Regions from separate parts of the Paraburkholderia sp. GV068 genome, predicted to be linked through region 1. Evidence: predicted binding sites of a transcription regulator. Region 1 holds the regulator's gene; the other holds the start of a gene.
What was found. Region 1 encodes HrcA, which represses chaperone genes, less so after heat shock. Its sites were predicted from a motif close to TTAGCACTCNNNNNNNNNGAGTGCTAA; they were not measured.

Region 1 (7,478 bases):
TTGGTTGCCTGACGCTGGCTGTCGTTGAAGTACGCGGGAACCGTGATCACGGCTTCGGTGACCGGCTCGCCGAGGTAGTCTTCAGCGGTCTTCTTCATCTTGCGCAGCACTTCCGCGGAGATCTGCGGCGGAGCGAGCTTCTGATCGCGCACTTCGACCCATGCGTCGCCGTTCTCGGCCTTCATGATCTTGTACGGCATCAGGCCGATGTCTTTCTGAACTTCCTTCTCTTCGAAGCGGCGGCCGATCAGGCGCTTCACCGCGTACAGCGTGTTCTTCGGGTTCGTGACCGACTGACGCTTGGCAGGCGCGCCGACGAGAATCTCGCCGTCTTCCATATACGCGATGATCGACGGCGTGGTGCGCGCACCTTCCGAGTTCTCGATCACCTTGACCGAATTGCCTTCCATGATCGCCACGCACGAGTTGGTCGTGCCGAGGTCGATACCGATGATTTTGCCCATTTTTACTAATCTCCTGACTTTGATCGCTGCGGGAAGCGCCCTGTTTGCCGTTCGGCGGCAAGGCGATCCGCCCTGAATTCACACTGCACTGAACATAAGTGCGTCCGCATCGTTTTCAAGACCTCTTTTGCGATGCGGTCTTTAATTTTTTTCAATCGGCCGGCGTTTCACCCGGCGTTTGGCCAGAAACCGCCTGAATCTTCTGCCGCGCCGCGGCGACAGCGGCCTGGAACTGCCCAAGACCGTGCCAGCCGGTTGCGCGGCCAAGCCGTTTGCCGCGATGAAAAAAGAACCACGTAGGCACGCCGTGAAGCATGAAGCGCCGCCCGAGCTCGCGGTGCTCGTAGACATTGCTGTGAAACCACCGCAGACCGAGCGCCCGGATCGCCTCAGGTTGCGCCAGCATCGCCTTCTTCGCGATCTCGCAATTGAAGCAGTCGAGGCCCCAGAAGAACACCACCGCGAGTTCGTCGCCTGCTTCGGCGAGGCCCGCGTCGAACGATTCGGCGCTCAGCTCCTTCATGTCGAAGACCGAAAACGCGGTTGCGTCGACGGGAATGTTGGCCATGATCGGGTTACCTGGTGTCTACGTGGACCTGGCGAACTGCCTGCGACGGGCGCTTACTTCGGCGCGGCCACCGTCACGAGCGCCGGACGCAGCACGCGGTCGGCGATCACGAAGCCCTTTTGCAGCACGGCGACCACCGTGTTCGGCTCCTGATCCGCCGGCACCATCGAAATGGCCTGATGGCGATGCGGGTCGAACTTCTCGCCCACCGGATTCAGTGCGACGACGCGGCCCTTCTCCAGCGCGCCCGTGAGCTGGCGCAGCGTGAGCTCGACGCCTTCGCGCACTTTCGCGAGGTCGTCGGAAGAATGGGCGACGGCAGCTTCCAGGCTGTCGATCACCGGCAGCAGGTGCTCGGCGAAGCTCTCGATAGCAAATTTATGCGCCTTCGCGACGTCTTCCTGCGCGCGGCGACGCACGTTCTCGGTCTCGGCCTTGGCCCGCAGGAAGCTCTCCTGCAACTCGGCGATCTTGGCCTGCGCTTCAGCCAACGCAGCTTCGGCACCCGTGGCTGCCGGCGTGTCCGTGGCGACGCTCGCCGCGGCTTCCTGCTCGGGAGTGACCGCCTCGGCGGCCGGGCGCTCGGTTTCGTCCGCGGGCGTGGGATTCTGGCTCGTCGGGTTCTCTTGCGTGTTTTCCATGTCGCTGAAAGTCGTTAAAGATTTAAAAGCCAACGGCGGCGGCAACGCATGAATGCGCCGCGACTTTTGTGCGTTGCAAAATCGCGACAAACATTCGAACGCGCCACCGCGTATCGGAACGGCAGGTGGGGCCGCAAGCGCCCATTTCAAGCGCCTCGGCCGAAATTTTCAGAGCGGGCGCCGCTGGCGGAAACGCGCGGTTACAACCATTAGCGCGGCGCAATCAGATTCAGATTGAGCGCGAACAGCAAGTGACCTATGCTCCAGTAACGCAGCGGAAAAACCTCGTTAACCCTAATCTGACGTAATCCTTTCCGCCCTCTTGCAATTTCCACCCGGCTAGCTCGTTTCTTTGCTGCAACATCCCATAAGGGGGTACCGTGAAACTGACCTTTGCAATCTCGGTGGTCGCACTGGTACTCGTTGCGGGCACCACGACCATCTGTATGTCCGGGGCGGTCAACGACCACACCACCGAATACGGCGGCGTGAACGCGACCATGGAACAGCTGTTCAATCCCCACCTGAAAATCTGTCGATAGTGCGGCGGTCGCGCTTGGTCGGGCGGCCATGCAATGCCTCGGCCGGCTCGCGATAAGTTTTGCGGCGCTCCTGCTCGGCCTTGCGTTTTTCGCGGCTTTCGTCGGTCTCGGCGTAGAGCGTCTGCGCGACGGTCGCCGGACCGCGCACCTCGCACACGCCCAGCACCTGCACCTGCCACACGAAGCGCTCGATCTCGATCTCGACCAGGTCGCCGACCCGCACGTCCTTGGCGGGCTTCACATTGGCCCCGCCGATGCGCACGCGGCCTTTCTCGACAGCATCCGCCGCGAGCGAACGCGTCTTGAAGAAGCGCGCCGCCCAAAGCCATTTGTCGATGCGCAGTTTCGCGCCCGGTTCGGTTGAAATCCTGTAGTTCATGAAGTCTCGTCAAGCCGCTGTGTTATGCGGCACGGGTACTGCCTGCACCGGCCAGCCTTGCAGATTCTGCGCGACGATTTCGCCGAGCGCGGCGATCCATGCCTGCGACGCGTTCACACACGGAATGCGGTGAAATTCCTTGCCGCCCGCATGCAGGAATTCGTCGCGCACTTCCATGCCGATTTCTTCGATCGTCTCCAGGCAGTCGGCCGTGAAGCCCGGACAAAACACATCAGCACGCCGCACGCCTGCCGCGCCGAGTTCCTTCAACGTGGGCGCCGTGTAGGGCTGCAGCCACTCGGCCTTGCCGAAGCGCGACTGGAAGGTGATGCGGCATTCCACCGACGTCAGGCCAAGCGCCTGCATCAGCAACGCGCCGGTTGTCTGACACTGCTCGTGATACGGATCGCCGAGATCCAGCGTGCGTTTGGGCACGCCATGAAAGCTCAACACGAGTTTGTCGCCCGCCGCGAAATCCGGCTGGCCATGAAGATGCCAGTAGTGACGCACCTGCGCCGCGAGCGCCGCGATATATGCCGGATGATCGGCGTATTGACGCACCGTGCGGATCTCCGGCTGATTGCGCATGCGCTTCATCGCGGAGAAGGCGTCGTCGAAAGCGGTCGCCGTGGTCGACGACGAATACTGCGGATACATCGGCACGAGCAGCACCCGCTCGGCGCCCGCGAGCTTGAGCTGATTCAGCATCGCCGGAATGCCCGGCGTGCCGTAACGCATCGCGTATTCGACGAGCACCGTGTAGTCGTTCAACTGCAGCAGATGGCGCAACGCTTCCACCTGCTTTTCCGTATAGACGCGCAGCGGCGAGCCTTCGGGCATCCAGACGGCCGCATATTTCTTCGCGGACGCGCGGCCTCTGAACGGCAGGATCAGCAACCGCAGAATGATCTGCCACAGCAGCGCCGGAATCTCGACCACGCGAGGGTCGGACAGGAACTGCGCGAGATAGCGGCGAACCGCCCGCGGAGTTGGCGCGTCGGGCGTGCCGAGGTTAATCAGCAGCACGGCAACACGGTGCGACGTGGCGTTCTGCGAAGGCCGCTCGAGGTCGAAGCGCATAGGCTATAGCCGGATAACCGCAGTGAGCGGAGGGTTGAACAGGTGAGATTCATTATAGCGGTGCGCCCTATGGCGGCGGCCTTCGTGGCCGCGCGCCCCAGGCGCCCCTGGCCGTTCGGCTAATTGGCAAGCGGCGCGCGCTCGCGCATGATGTGCCGCATCGACCGCCGCGGCGTTGACCGCTACTGCTGACTTACTGCTGACTTAGCGTGAGCGAAAGCAGTCTTGCCGTGATGTCCACAATCGGGATGACGCGGTTGTACGCCATCCGCGTCGGGCCGATCACGCCGAGCGTGCCGACGATCTTGCCGTTCACCTCGTAGGGCGCGGTGACGACGCTCATTTCCTCGATAGGCACGAGGTTGGACTCGCCACCTATGAAGATCTGCACGCCGGCCGCATGACTCGACACATCCAGCAACTGAAGGAGACTGGTCTTTTGGTCGAACACATCGAACAGCTTGCGCAGGCGCGCCATGTCCGAGGAAAGATCGGCTACTTCGAGCAGATTGCGCTCGCCCGAAATCAGCACGGTCTCGCCGGTGTCGGATTCGTCCGTGCTCGCCGTGACGGCCGCGTGCATGAGCGTGGTCATGTCGCCGCGCAACTGGTCGATTTCTTCGCGCAGGCGGCGGCGCACTTCGTCGAAAGACAGGCCGGCGAAGTGCGCGTTGATGTAGTTCGAAGCCTCCACGAGCTCGGACGGCGAAAAGTCGCGCTGGGTCGCCATCATGCGGTTTTGCACGTCGCCTTCGGGCGTCACGATGATGAGCAGAATGCGCTTGTCCGACAGCCGCATGAACTCGATCTGCTTGAACACGTGACTGCGCCGCGGCGTCAGCACGACACCGGCGAACTGCGACAGATTCGAGAGCACGCTCGCCGCGGCCGCGACGATTTTCTGCGGCTCGCCTGCCTGCAGCGTAGTCTTGACCGTGCGGGTGACGGCTTCTTCGTCCGCGGCGGATTCGACCGTGAGCATGGTGTCGACGAACAGCCGGTAGCCGCGCGGCGTAGGAATGCGTCCCGCCGAAGTATGCGGACTGATGACGAGCCCGAGATCCTCGAGATCCGACATGACGTTGCGGATGGTTGCCGGGCTCAACTCCAGGCCCGAATAGCGCGACAACGTGCGCGAGCCGACCGGCTGACCTTCGGCAATGTAGCGCTCGATCAGCGTTTTCAGGAGGGTTTGTGCGCGAGGATCTAGCATGACGAAAAATTTTAGCTCAATGAGGCGACTACCGCGAGCGCCGACGGCGCCCATCACCGGCGAATTTCCCGCCGCCCGCCGGGACCGCGCCTTGCGCTCGTTCCAGCACAACGTGCCGCATTGTGTCGGGCGTGCCGCCGGCCCCGTTGCCGACGGTCCGGCCAGCCGCGCGCCGGTGCGGTTTGCGCGGCGCGCATGTCATCAAGGCTTCACCATTCTAACGATAATCCCGCACTGCGCTCACGGCCCGCTGCGAACGGCCGGCCGCCGCGTCCCGGCCCCGTTCTTTTCAGGCCCTACCTATGGTGTAATGCCGGCATGCAAGTAACCAGCCAGTTCAAGACTGTCGCGCTCGTCGGGCGCAACAATACGCCGGGCATCCGCGACCCGCTGACCGCGCTCGCCACGTGCATCGCGAAGCGCGGCTTCGAAGTCGTTTTCGAAGCCGACACCGCGGCCGAAATCGGCGTGACCGACTATCCGGCGCTGCGGCCGGCCGAAATCGGCGCGCGCGCCGACGTGGCTGTCGTGCTCGGCGGCGACGGCACGATGCTCGGCATCGGCCGGCAACTGGCGCCGTACCGCACGCCGCTCATCGGCATCAATCACGGGCGGCTGGGCTTCATTACCGACATCCCGATCTCCGACATGAGCGTGACCGTGCCGCAAATGCTGGCGGGCAACTTCGAGCGCGAGGAACGGGTGCTGCTCGAAGCGCGCATCATGCGCCAGGGCAATCCGATCTATCACGCGCTCGCGTTCAATGACGTCGTGGTCAATCGCAGCGGCTTTTCGGGCATGGCGGAGCTGCATGTGTCGGTGGATGGCCGCTTCATGTACAACCAGCGTTCGGACGGACTGATCGTCGCCACGCCGACCGGCTCGACGGCGTACGCGCTGTCGTCGCAAGGGCCGATTCTGCATCCGCAACTGCAGGGCATCGTGCTCGTGCCGATCGCGCCGCATGCGCTGTCGAACCGGCCGATCGTGCTGCCGGACGATTCCAAGGTCAGCATCCAGATCGTTTCGGGGCGCGAGGTGAACGTCAATTTCGACATGCAGTCGTTCACGTCGCTGGAACTCGGCGACTCAATCGAAGTGCGCCGCTCGCGTCATACGGTGCCGATGCTGCATCCGGTCGGCTACAGCTATTTCGCGACGCTGCGCAAGAAGCTGCACTGGAACGAATACCCGTCGCACGAGGAAGATCCCAAGCCGTGACCGGCGCGGACGCCGGACCGCAAGCGCGCAGTTCGTAAAACCCGATACCAAGCTCACCGACAAGCACAAACGACTTCCATGCTTCGCCACCTCTCGATACGCGACTTCGTCATCGTCGCCGCGCTCGACCTCGAATTCGACAGCGGCTTTACCGTTTTCTCCGGCGAAACCGGCGCCGGCAAGTCGATCCTGATCGACGCGCTGGCGCTCGCGCTGGGTGCGCGCGCCGACGCGAACGTCGTGCGGACGGGCGAGACCCGCGCCGACATCACCGCCGAATTCGACACGCACGCGCAAGTGGACCAGTGGCTCGACGAGCAGGCGTTGAGCGCGGCCGCGGCGGACGGCCAGCACGGCGGCACTGTTATGCTGCGCCGCGTGGTGGATGCGAACGGCCGCTCGCGCGCGTTCATCAACGGCACAGCGGCGACGCTCGCGCAACTGCGCGAAGTCGGCGAAATGCTGGTGGATATTCACGGCCAGCACGCGCATCAATTGCTGATGCGGCCCGACGCGCAGCGCGAGCTGTTCGACACGCATGCAGGGCTGACCGAGCTGTCCGCGAGCGTCACGCGCGCGTGGCGCGCCTGGCGCGAGAAGGTGCAGGCGGTCGAGCACGCGCAAACCCGCGACCGCGAATTGCAACTGGAACGCGAGCGTCTGGCATGGCAGCTTGCCGAGCTGGACAAGCTCGCGCCGCAGCCGGGCGAATGGGAAGAAGTCAACGCGGAGCATCGGCGGCTGTCGCATTCGGCGAATCTGATCGACGGTGTGCAAGGCGCGCTGAATGCGCTCTCCGAATCGGACGAGGCAATGATCACGCACCTGGCGTCGATCGTCTCGAAGGTGCGCGACCTTGCCGATATCGACCCGGCCTTGAACGACGTGCTGGCCGCGCTCGAACCCGCCGAGATCCAGCTTCAGGAAGCCGCGTATTCATTGAGCCATTACGCGCAAAAGCTGGAACTCGACCCGGACCGGCTCGCACAAGTCGAAAAGCGCCTCGACGCATTGCACTCGGCGGCGCGCAAGTTCCGTTTGCAGCCCGAAACGCTGCCCGAGGAACACGAGACGCGCCGCGCGCAGCTTGCCGCGCTCGACGCCGCCGCGGATCTCGACAGCCTGCACGCCGCCGAAGCCAAAGCGCGCGAGGACTTCCTCGCCGAAGCAAAGAAGCTCTCGAAGGCGCGCGCCAAGGCCGGCAAAGCGCTCGGCGCCGCGGTCACCACAGGCATGCAGGAACTGTCGATGAAAGGCGGCAGCTTCGAGGTCGCGCTCGTGCCGTTACCCGAAGGCGGCGCGCATGGCCTGGAGCAGGTCGAGTTCCGCGTCGCGGGTCATGCGGGCGTGCCGCTGCGGCCGCTCGCGAA
Region 2 (7,478 bases), on a different contig from region 1:
GCTATTCAGTGCGCTCGCGCATGGCGCCGTAGCCGGGCTGCCGGTGCCGTTATGGATCGTGGCTGCATTGGCGCTTATCGTACACATCACGCTTTCGCGCTCCGCGTTCGGCAGGGCAATCACGGCGCTTGGCGCGCAACCTGGCGTTGCACGCTATTCGGGGCTGCCGGTGGCGACGATCACGGCAGTGACTTTTATCGCCAGCGCGTTGATTTATGGCGTCGTGGGACTGCTGCTTTCGTCCACCGTCAAAGCGTACGTTCCGCAGGCCGGCAACGGTTATCTGCTCAATGCGATCGGTGCGACGTTTATCGGCACCACGTTGTCGCCGACGCGCCGTCCTGGCGTCGTCGGCACCTTGCTTGGCGTGCTGCTGCTCAGTCTGGTCGCAAACGGACTCTTGCTGATCGGCTGGAATTTCTACTGGCAACAAGTGGCGACCGGCGCATTGATCTTCGCCGTGCTGGCCGTCAGCTTCGCTCAGCGCCGCGCCCGTTATGCGTGAGATTCCGCGCCACGTCCCACGCTAAACGTAAATGCCAACGCGCCGACCAGCAGCACACCCTTGATGAAATCCTGCATGTAGTACGGCGCGTTGAGCATCGTCAAGCCGTTCAACAACACACCGACGAACACCGCGCCGACGACCGTGCCGAACACGTTCGGCCGCTTGGCGCCCCACACCGCGTATCCGACCAGCGATGCCGCGACGGCATCGAGCAGCATCGAATGGCCCGCGCTGACATCGCCACGGCCGACGCGCGCTGCAATCAGCACGCCGCCCAGCGAAGCAATCGCGCCCGACACGACATACGCGGCAATCCGGTAGCGCGCAGTCGGTGCACCAGCCAGACGCGCCGCCGTCTCGTTGCCGCCGATTGCGTAAATGACGCGGCCCCAGCGCGTGCTTTCCATCAGCACGCAAGCCACCACCGTCAACACGGCAAGCACGATCACCGGCAACGGCACGACGTCGAATAGACGCAGACGTCCGAGCGCCAGGAACGCATCGGGGAATACGCCGGTCGTTTCCGTGCCGTCGGGCAGGATCGTACCCGTGGCGAGCGAACGGCCACCTGTGGGTATCAATTGCAAGCCGGCCAGCAGAAACAGCGTGCCGAGCGTGGCAAGCTGATCCGGCACGCGCAGGCGCGTAATCAGCAGGCCGTTGAAGAGACCCGCCAGCACGCCGAGGACGAGGCATGCGGCGACCGCCGCGAGCGTATTGCCGTGCCAGACGATCAACACATAGCTCGCCGCCATCTGCGCCGATGCGGCCACGCTGCCCACCGACAGATCGAAACCGCCCGCCGCAAGCGTCACGGTCACGCCGATTCCGAGCAGCGCCACAATCGACACCGACTGCAAAATGCTGAACAGGTTGTCGATATTCAGAAACGCCGGCTGGTTGAGCGCAAAGACGACGATCAGTAGCGCGAGCACAAGGAGCATGCCGGTTCGTTCGAGGTGGCCTCGCAGGCTGCGCAATGCGCCGCCTTTGCGTGCGACCGGGGTTCGTGCCGCATGAGCGTTTTGATCGACGGCCTCGGATGCAATCGAAGAGCTGGTTTTCATGAGTGAGTGTGGAGATTGAGGTCGGAATGGGCGGCAGGCTCGAGCGTGGCCCGATCGAAACGGACGACGCGATCGGCGATCTCGAGCGCCTCCTCGAGATCGCTGACGAAAACGAGCGTGGCGCGTTGGCCGGCGTGACGCCGCAACGTATCGACGATATCGGCTCGTGCGCCCGCATCGACGCCCTGAAACGGTTCGTCGAGCAGCAGCAAACGCGCGGGCTGCGCATGCCAGCGCGCGAGCACGACTTTCTGCTGATTGCCGCCTGATAGACGCGTGAGCCGGTCATCCGGACCCGTGCAGCGAATCCCGAAGTTGTCGATTGCGTCGGCCGCCGCGCGCTGTTCGCGGCCGCGATTGACCACGCCCCGCCTGAACCAGCGCGTGAGAAACGGAAAGCTGAGCGTGCCCGCGATCGACGCGAACGGTACGCTGTCCGGAAACAGCGACGTACGCCAACGGTCTTCGCCCGCGAGGAAGACACCGGCGCGGATTGCGTCGGCAGGTGAGCCCGGACGCCACGGCTTGCCGTCGAGCGTCATCGTGCCGGACGCTGTGCGGATCGCGCCAAAAATGGCCCGTGCAAAACGCGACTTGCCCCCGCCGACCGGCCCGGCGATCGCGACGATTTCGCCTTGCTGCACGTCGAGATCGAAAGGGACGCTGCCGGGCGTCAATTGCAGATCGCGCACGCTGAAGCAGGGCTTCTGAGCGGAAAGAGCAGCTTGAGTGGACACAGCCGCGTTGCGATCGCTGCGCAGTTTGCGGCCGATCATCGTTTCCACTGCGGCGTTGAAATCGATCGGCGCGCGCAAGTCGGAGACGATGCGGCCGTCGCGCACAATCGTCACGCGCTGCGCAATACGACGCAGGTCGCCGAGCCGATGCGATACCAGCAGAATCGCAACACCTTCATCGCGCAAGCGCTCGAGCAACGCAAAGAGACGCTCGGCCTCCGGCTCGGACAGACTGGCCGTGGGTTCATCGAGAATCAGCAGCGCCGGTCGCGTAGCCAAAGCACGCGCCAGCGTCACGAGCTGCTGCGCGGCGAGCGACAGCGACGCCAAGGGCGCAGCCAGATCGGCGTCCAGCCCTACCCGCGCGGCCAACGGCGCTGCGTCACGAATGCGCGCTGCCGGCGGCGCGCGCCACGGCGAGGCCGGATCGCACAGGCGGTCGAGCAACAGGTTGTCCGCTATGGAAAGCGTCGGCACCACCGCATCAGCAATGGACTGGTGGACGGTGGCAATGCCGAGCTGTTTCGCGTGATGCGGCGACGCGGGCTGGAACGGCTCGCCACGCAAGCTCAGATTGCCGCCGTCGGGGCGATAAACCCCACTCAAGATTTTGACCAGTGTGGATTTGCCCGCGCCGTTGGCGCCCATCAGCGCGACGACTTCACCGGCGCTGATCGAGAAGTCGACGGAATCGAGCGCCAGCGTGGGGCCGAAGCGTTTCGAAACGGCGGCGACGGTCAGAATGGGAACGGCCATCGAAGAGCGCGCAGCGTGACTGCGCTCGTAGCGAATGACCGACCATCGTAGCTAGCGGATATCAGCCGGCCAACGAAGCGTTGCTCATATCGATAGTGTGGCCGCTTTCTCTTCCCTGGCCCGATATCGGCCCGGAGACCGAACGGCAAGCAACGGGCGACTAGCCTCCACCCAAATGCCAAACGCGCATAACCTTCGATGAATCGCTTATTGGAGCAACGCGCGCTCTTCTTTCTATACTCGATTCCGGTCAGCACTCACCAACGACGAGTGCCAAAACTCACACGCGGATATCGAACCATGAGCCTACGTCCTTTGCATGACCGCCTGATCGTCAAGCGTCTCGACCAGGAAACCAAAACCGCTTCGGGCATCGTGATTCCTGAAAGCGCTGCCGAAAAACCCGATCAGGGCGAAGTTATCGCCATTGGTCCGGGCAAGCGCGATAGCGACGGCAAGCGCGTCGAACCTGACCTCAAGGTCGGCGAGCGCGTGCTGTTCGGCAAATATGCGGGACAGTCGGTCAAAGTCGACGGCAACGAACTGCTCGTGCTGCGCGAAGAAGATGTCGTGGCAGTGGTCACTCAATAACGAACGGAGCGTCAAATCATGGCAGCAAAAGAAATCATTTTCAGCGACGTCGCCCGCTCGAAACTCGTGGAAGGTGTCAACATTCTGGCCAACGCGGTCAAGGTCACGCTCGGTCCGAAGGGCCGCAATGTTGTGCTCGAACGCAGCTTCGGTTCGCCCATCGTGACCAAGGACGGCGTCTCCGTCGCCAAGGAAATCGAGTTGCCCGATCGCGTGCAGAACATCGGCGCGCAGCTCGTGAAGGAAGTCGCCTCGCGCACCAGCGACGCCGCCGGCGACGGCACCACCACCGCGACCGTGCTCGCGCAAGCCATCGTGCGTGAAGGACAGAAGTATGTGGCGGCGGGCCTCAATCCACTGGACCTGAAGCGCGGCATCGACAAGGCCGTGATCGCCGCGATCGACGAGCTCAAGAAGATCAGCAGGCCGACCACGACCAGCAAGGAAATCGCTCAGGTCGCGACGATCTCGGCCAACGGCGAAGAGTCGATCGGCCAGCGGATTGCCGAAGCGATCGACCGTGTCGGCAAGGAAGGCGTGATCACCGTGGAAGACGGCAAGTCGCTCGACGATGAACTCGACGTGGTGGAAGGTCTGCAATTCGATCGTGGCTACCTGTCGCCGTATTTCATCAACGATCAGGACAAACAGGTGGCCGTGCTCGATAACCCGTTCGTGCTGCTGCACGACAAGAAGGTATCGAACATTCGCGATCTGCTGCCGGTTCTCGAACAGGTCGCGAAAGCCGGCCGCCCGCTTCTGATCATCGCGGAAGATGTCGAAGGCGAAGCGCTGGCTACGCTCGTGGTCAACAACATTCGCGGCATTCTGAAGACGGTTGCTGTGAAGGCGCCGGGCTTCGGCGATCGCCGCAAGGCGCTGCTCGAAGACATCGCGATTCTGACCGGCGGCCAGGTGATCGCCGAAGAAACGGGACTGTCGCTCGAAAAAGCGACGCTCGCGGAACTCGGTCAGGCCAAGCGGATCGAGGTCGGCAAGGAAAACACCACCGTCATCGACGGCGCGGGCGACAGCAAGAACATCGAAGCACGCGTGAAGCAGATTCGCACGCAGATCGAGGAAGCCAGTTCGGACTACGACCGCGAGAAACTGCAGGAACGGGTCGCGAAACTGGCGGGCGGCGTGGCGGTCATCAAGGTCGGCGGCGCGACCGAGATCGAGGTCAAGGAAAAGAAAGACCGTGTCGACGACGCGCTGCATGCAACGCGTGCCGCTGTCGAGGAAGGCATCGTGCCGGGCGGCGGCGTCGCGCTGATTCGCGTGAAGCAGGCTATCAGTGCGCTCAAGGGCGTGAATGCCGATCAGGATGCGGGCATCAAGATCGTGCTGCGCGCGCTAGAAGAACCGCTGCGGCAGATCGTGACGAATGCCGGCGAAGAGGCCAGCGTGGTCGTCGCGAAAGTGGCGGAAGGCACGGGCAATTTCGGCTACAACGCACAGACCGGCGAGTATGGCGACCTGGTGGAATCGGGCGTGCTCGATCCGACCAAGGTGACGCGCACGGCGCTGCAAAACGCGGCATCGGTCGCGGGTCTGCTGCTCACCACCGACGCCACCGTCCATGAAGCGCCGAAGGATGCGCCGGCAGCGGGACAGCCGGGCGGTCCCGGCGCGGGCGGGCCGGGACTCGATTTCTAAGTACCCGTACCGTCTGCCGCAAGGCATCGCGCACTTGCACTGCGCGCGGTTAAACGCAAGGGACACGGGCCGGTATTCGCTTTATCGCGAGCCGGCTTGTGTCTGTTCTGCTCTCGCCTGCTCTCCGCTCACGGCCCGCAGCCGATGCGCAAACTCATCGCATCAACGCACCGCCACGCCGTGTTGTTCATCGCGCACCGTACTGGCCTCGGTTTCCATTTCCGTTGCCGCATCGATGCGCGTCACGTGAACCGCCCGTTCCCGCAACAACACCCGAGACGCGATCCATTGCAGCGCGGAGCACAAAACCAGATACACGATCCCGACGAATACGAAAATCTGCGCGGGATAAATCATCAGACGGCTGTTGACCTGATTGGCGAGAAACGTGAATTCCGGCACGCCGACGATATACGCGAGCGACGTGTCCTTCACCAGCGACACCCACTGATTCACGAATGACGGCAGCATGATGCGCACGGCCTGCGGCAGCACCACATGACGCAATGCCTGCCAGCGCGTGAGCCCGAGCGACAGCGCCGCCTGCTGCCGGCCCGCGCCGACCGACACGATCCCCGCATGCACCGCATGCGACAGATACGCGCCGCCGATCAGCGACAGCGCGCAGACCACCGCGACGAGGCCCGGCACGTCGATATGCAGCAGCGTCGGCATCAGGAAGAAGGTCCAGAAGATCAGCATCAGCACCGGAATTGCGCGGAAAAACGCGACGATTCCGAGCAGCACCACGTATGCGCCGCCGCGTGTCAGCGCGAGCGCCACGCCGCCCGCCAATCCCACGACGGCGGACAGCAACGCCGACACCACCGAGAGCACGACCGTCAGCGCCGCGCCGCCCAGCGGCCCGTTGGGAAACGCACCGAGCAGCAGATAGCGCAGCGTCGGCAGCCACTCGAGGGCGGTCATGCTCGCCCCCGTTGCAGCGCGCGTACGCCCGTGTGCTGCCAGATCACGAGAGCCGTTTCGATTAGCGCGACGGTGCCGACATACAGCACGGTTGCCGTGCCGAACGCCTGAAAAGTCCGGAAGCTTTCCGTGTCGACCTGGCGCGACGCATACGACAACTCGGCGACGCCGATCGCCATCGTCAGCGACGAGTTCTTCACGATATTCATGTATTGCCCCGCGAGCGGCGGCGTGGCGATCCGCACCGCTTGCGGCAGCACCACGTGCCGCAAGGTCGCGTAACGCGTCATGCCCAATGCCGCGCTCGCCTGATATTGCGCGATGCCCACGCCGCGGATTCCGGCGCGAAACTCCTCGGCGATAAAGGCCGTGCTGTAGCACGTCAGCCCGAGCCAGCCGGCGAACAGTTCGAAGCTCGGCCAGTGCAGCGCAAACGGCCCGGCGCTCAGGACATGCGGCGTGTTCAGCCACGTCATCCACGCGGAAGGCAGCAGCATTGCCGCGCCGAAGTACCAGAACAGCAATTGGACCAGCAACGGAGAATTGCGAAACACGAGTACGTAGAGCTTCGCCGCCGTGGCGACCGCGCGATGTTGCGCGATGCGGGCCATTGCCAGCCCGAATCCAAGCAACGTCGCGCACACGCTCACGCACGCCGACAGGATCAGCGTGATCAGGAAGCCGTGCGCGAGCCAGCCGAGATAGCGCGGGCCCAGCCAGAAGTTCATCAAATGCATTTGGAGAAAACGCGGTCCTGTATCAGCAAGAAGGCCCGGTCACGCGTTTCGTGACCGGGCCATGTCGGGGCGGCTGTCAAGCGACGGGCGTTCAGCTCTTCTGCGGATCGCCGATCCTGAACAGACGCGGCAGCGGCGCGGCGCTCTTCGGGCCGAACCAGGTATCGTAGATCGTGCCGGCCGTGCCCTTGGCTTCGAGATCCTTCAGCGTGTCGTTGACGACATTCAGCAGGCGCGTCTCGCCCTTCGGCACGCCCACGCCTTCGTAGTCGTTGGAGATCGTGAACGGCGGGATCTCGTAGTTCGCCTTGTCCGGCACCTTCGCCAGCAACGCGACGAGCTTCGGTCCGTCCTGCGTGATCGCCTGCACGTTGCCCGTGCGAAGCGCGGCGAAGGCGAACGGCGTGTCGTCGTAAGCGATGATCGTCGCGCTCGGGAATTGCGCGCGCACCTGCTGCTCATTGGTCGTGCCTTTGTCGGCGCCGATCCGCAAACC

Region 2: a site for HrcA is predicted at 3,319-3,345, ahead of C8K18_RS03310 (co-chaperone GroES). Genes of this name have one in related genera too.

What each region holds. Positions count from the first base shown of each region.
Region 1 covers NZ_QBUB01000003.1:443,404-450,881, forward strand. Annotated here, with positions in the region: gene dnaK (molecular chaperone DnaK) at 1-464, opposite strand, end outside; gene C8K18_RS09560 (co-chaperone YbbN) at 616-1,032, opposite strand; gene grpE (nucleotide exchange factor GrpE) at 1,086-1,673, opposite strand; gene C8K18_RS33255 (hypothetical protein) at 2,054-2,215, shown strand; gene C8K18_RS09570 (RNA-binding S4 domain-containing protein) at 2,187-2,594, opposite strand; gene hemH (ferrochelatase) at 2,604-3,674, opposite strand; gene hrcA (heat-inducible transcriptional repressor HrcA) at 3,868-4,887, opposite strand; gene C8K18_RS09585 (NAD kinase) at 5,206-6,108, shown strand; gene recN (DNA repair protein RecN) at 6,187-7,478, shown strand, end outside.
Region 2 covers NZ_QBUB01000001.1:725,230-732,707, reverse strand. Annotated here, with positions in the region: gene C8K18_RS03325 (ABC transporter permease) at 1-505, shown strand, start outside; gene C8K18_RS03320 (ABC transporter permease) at 496-1,575, opposite strand; gene C8K18_RS03315 (sugar ABC transporter ATP-binding protein) at 1,572-3,068, opposite strand; gene C8K18_RS03310 (co-chaperone GroES) at 3,369-3,659, shown strand; gene groL (chaperonin GroEL) at 3,678-5,318, shown strand; gene C8K18_RS03300 (amino acid ABC transporter permease) at 5,481-6,245, opposite strand; gene C8K18_RS03295 (amino acid ABC transporter permease) at 6,242-6,982, opposite strand; gene C8K18_RS03290 (ABC transporter substrate-binding protein) at 7,074-7,478, opposite strand, start outside.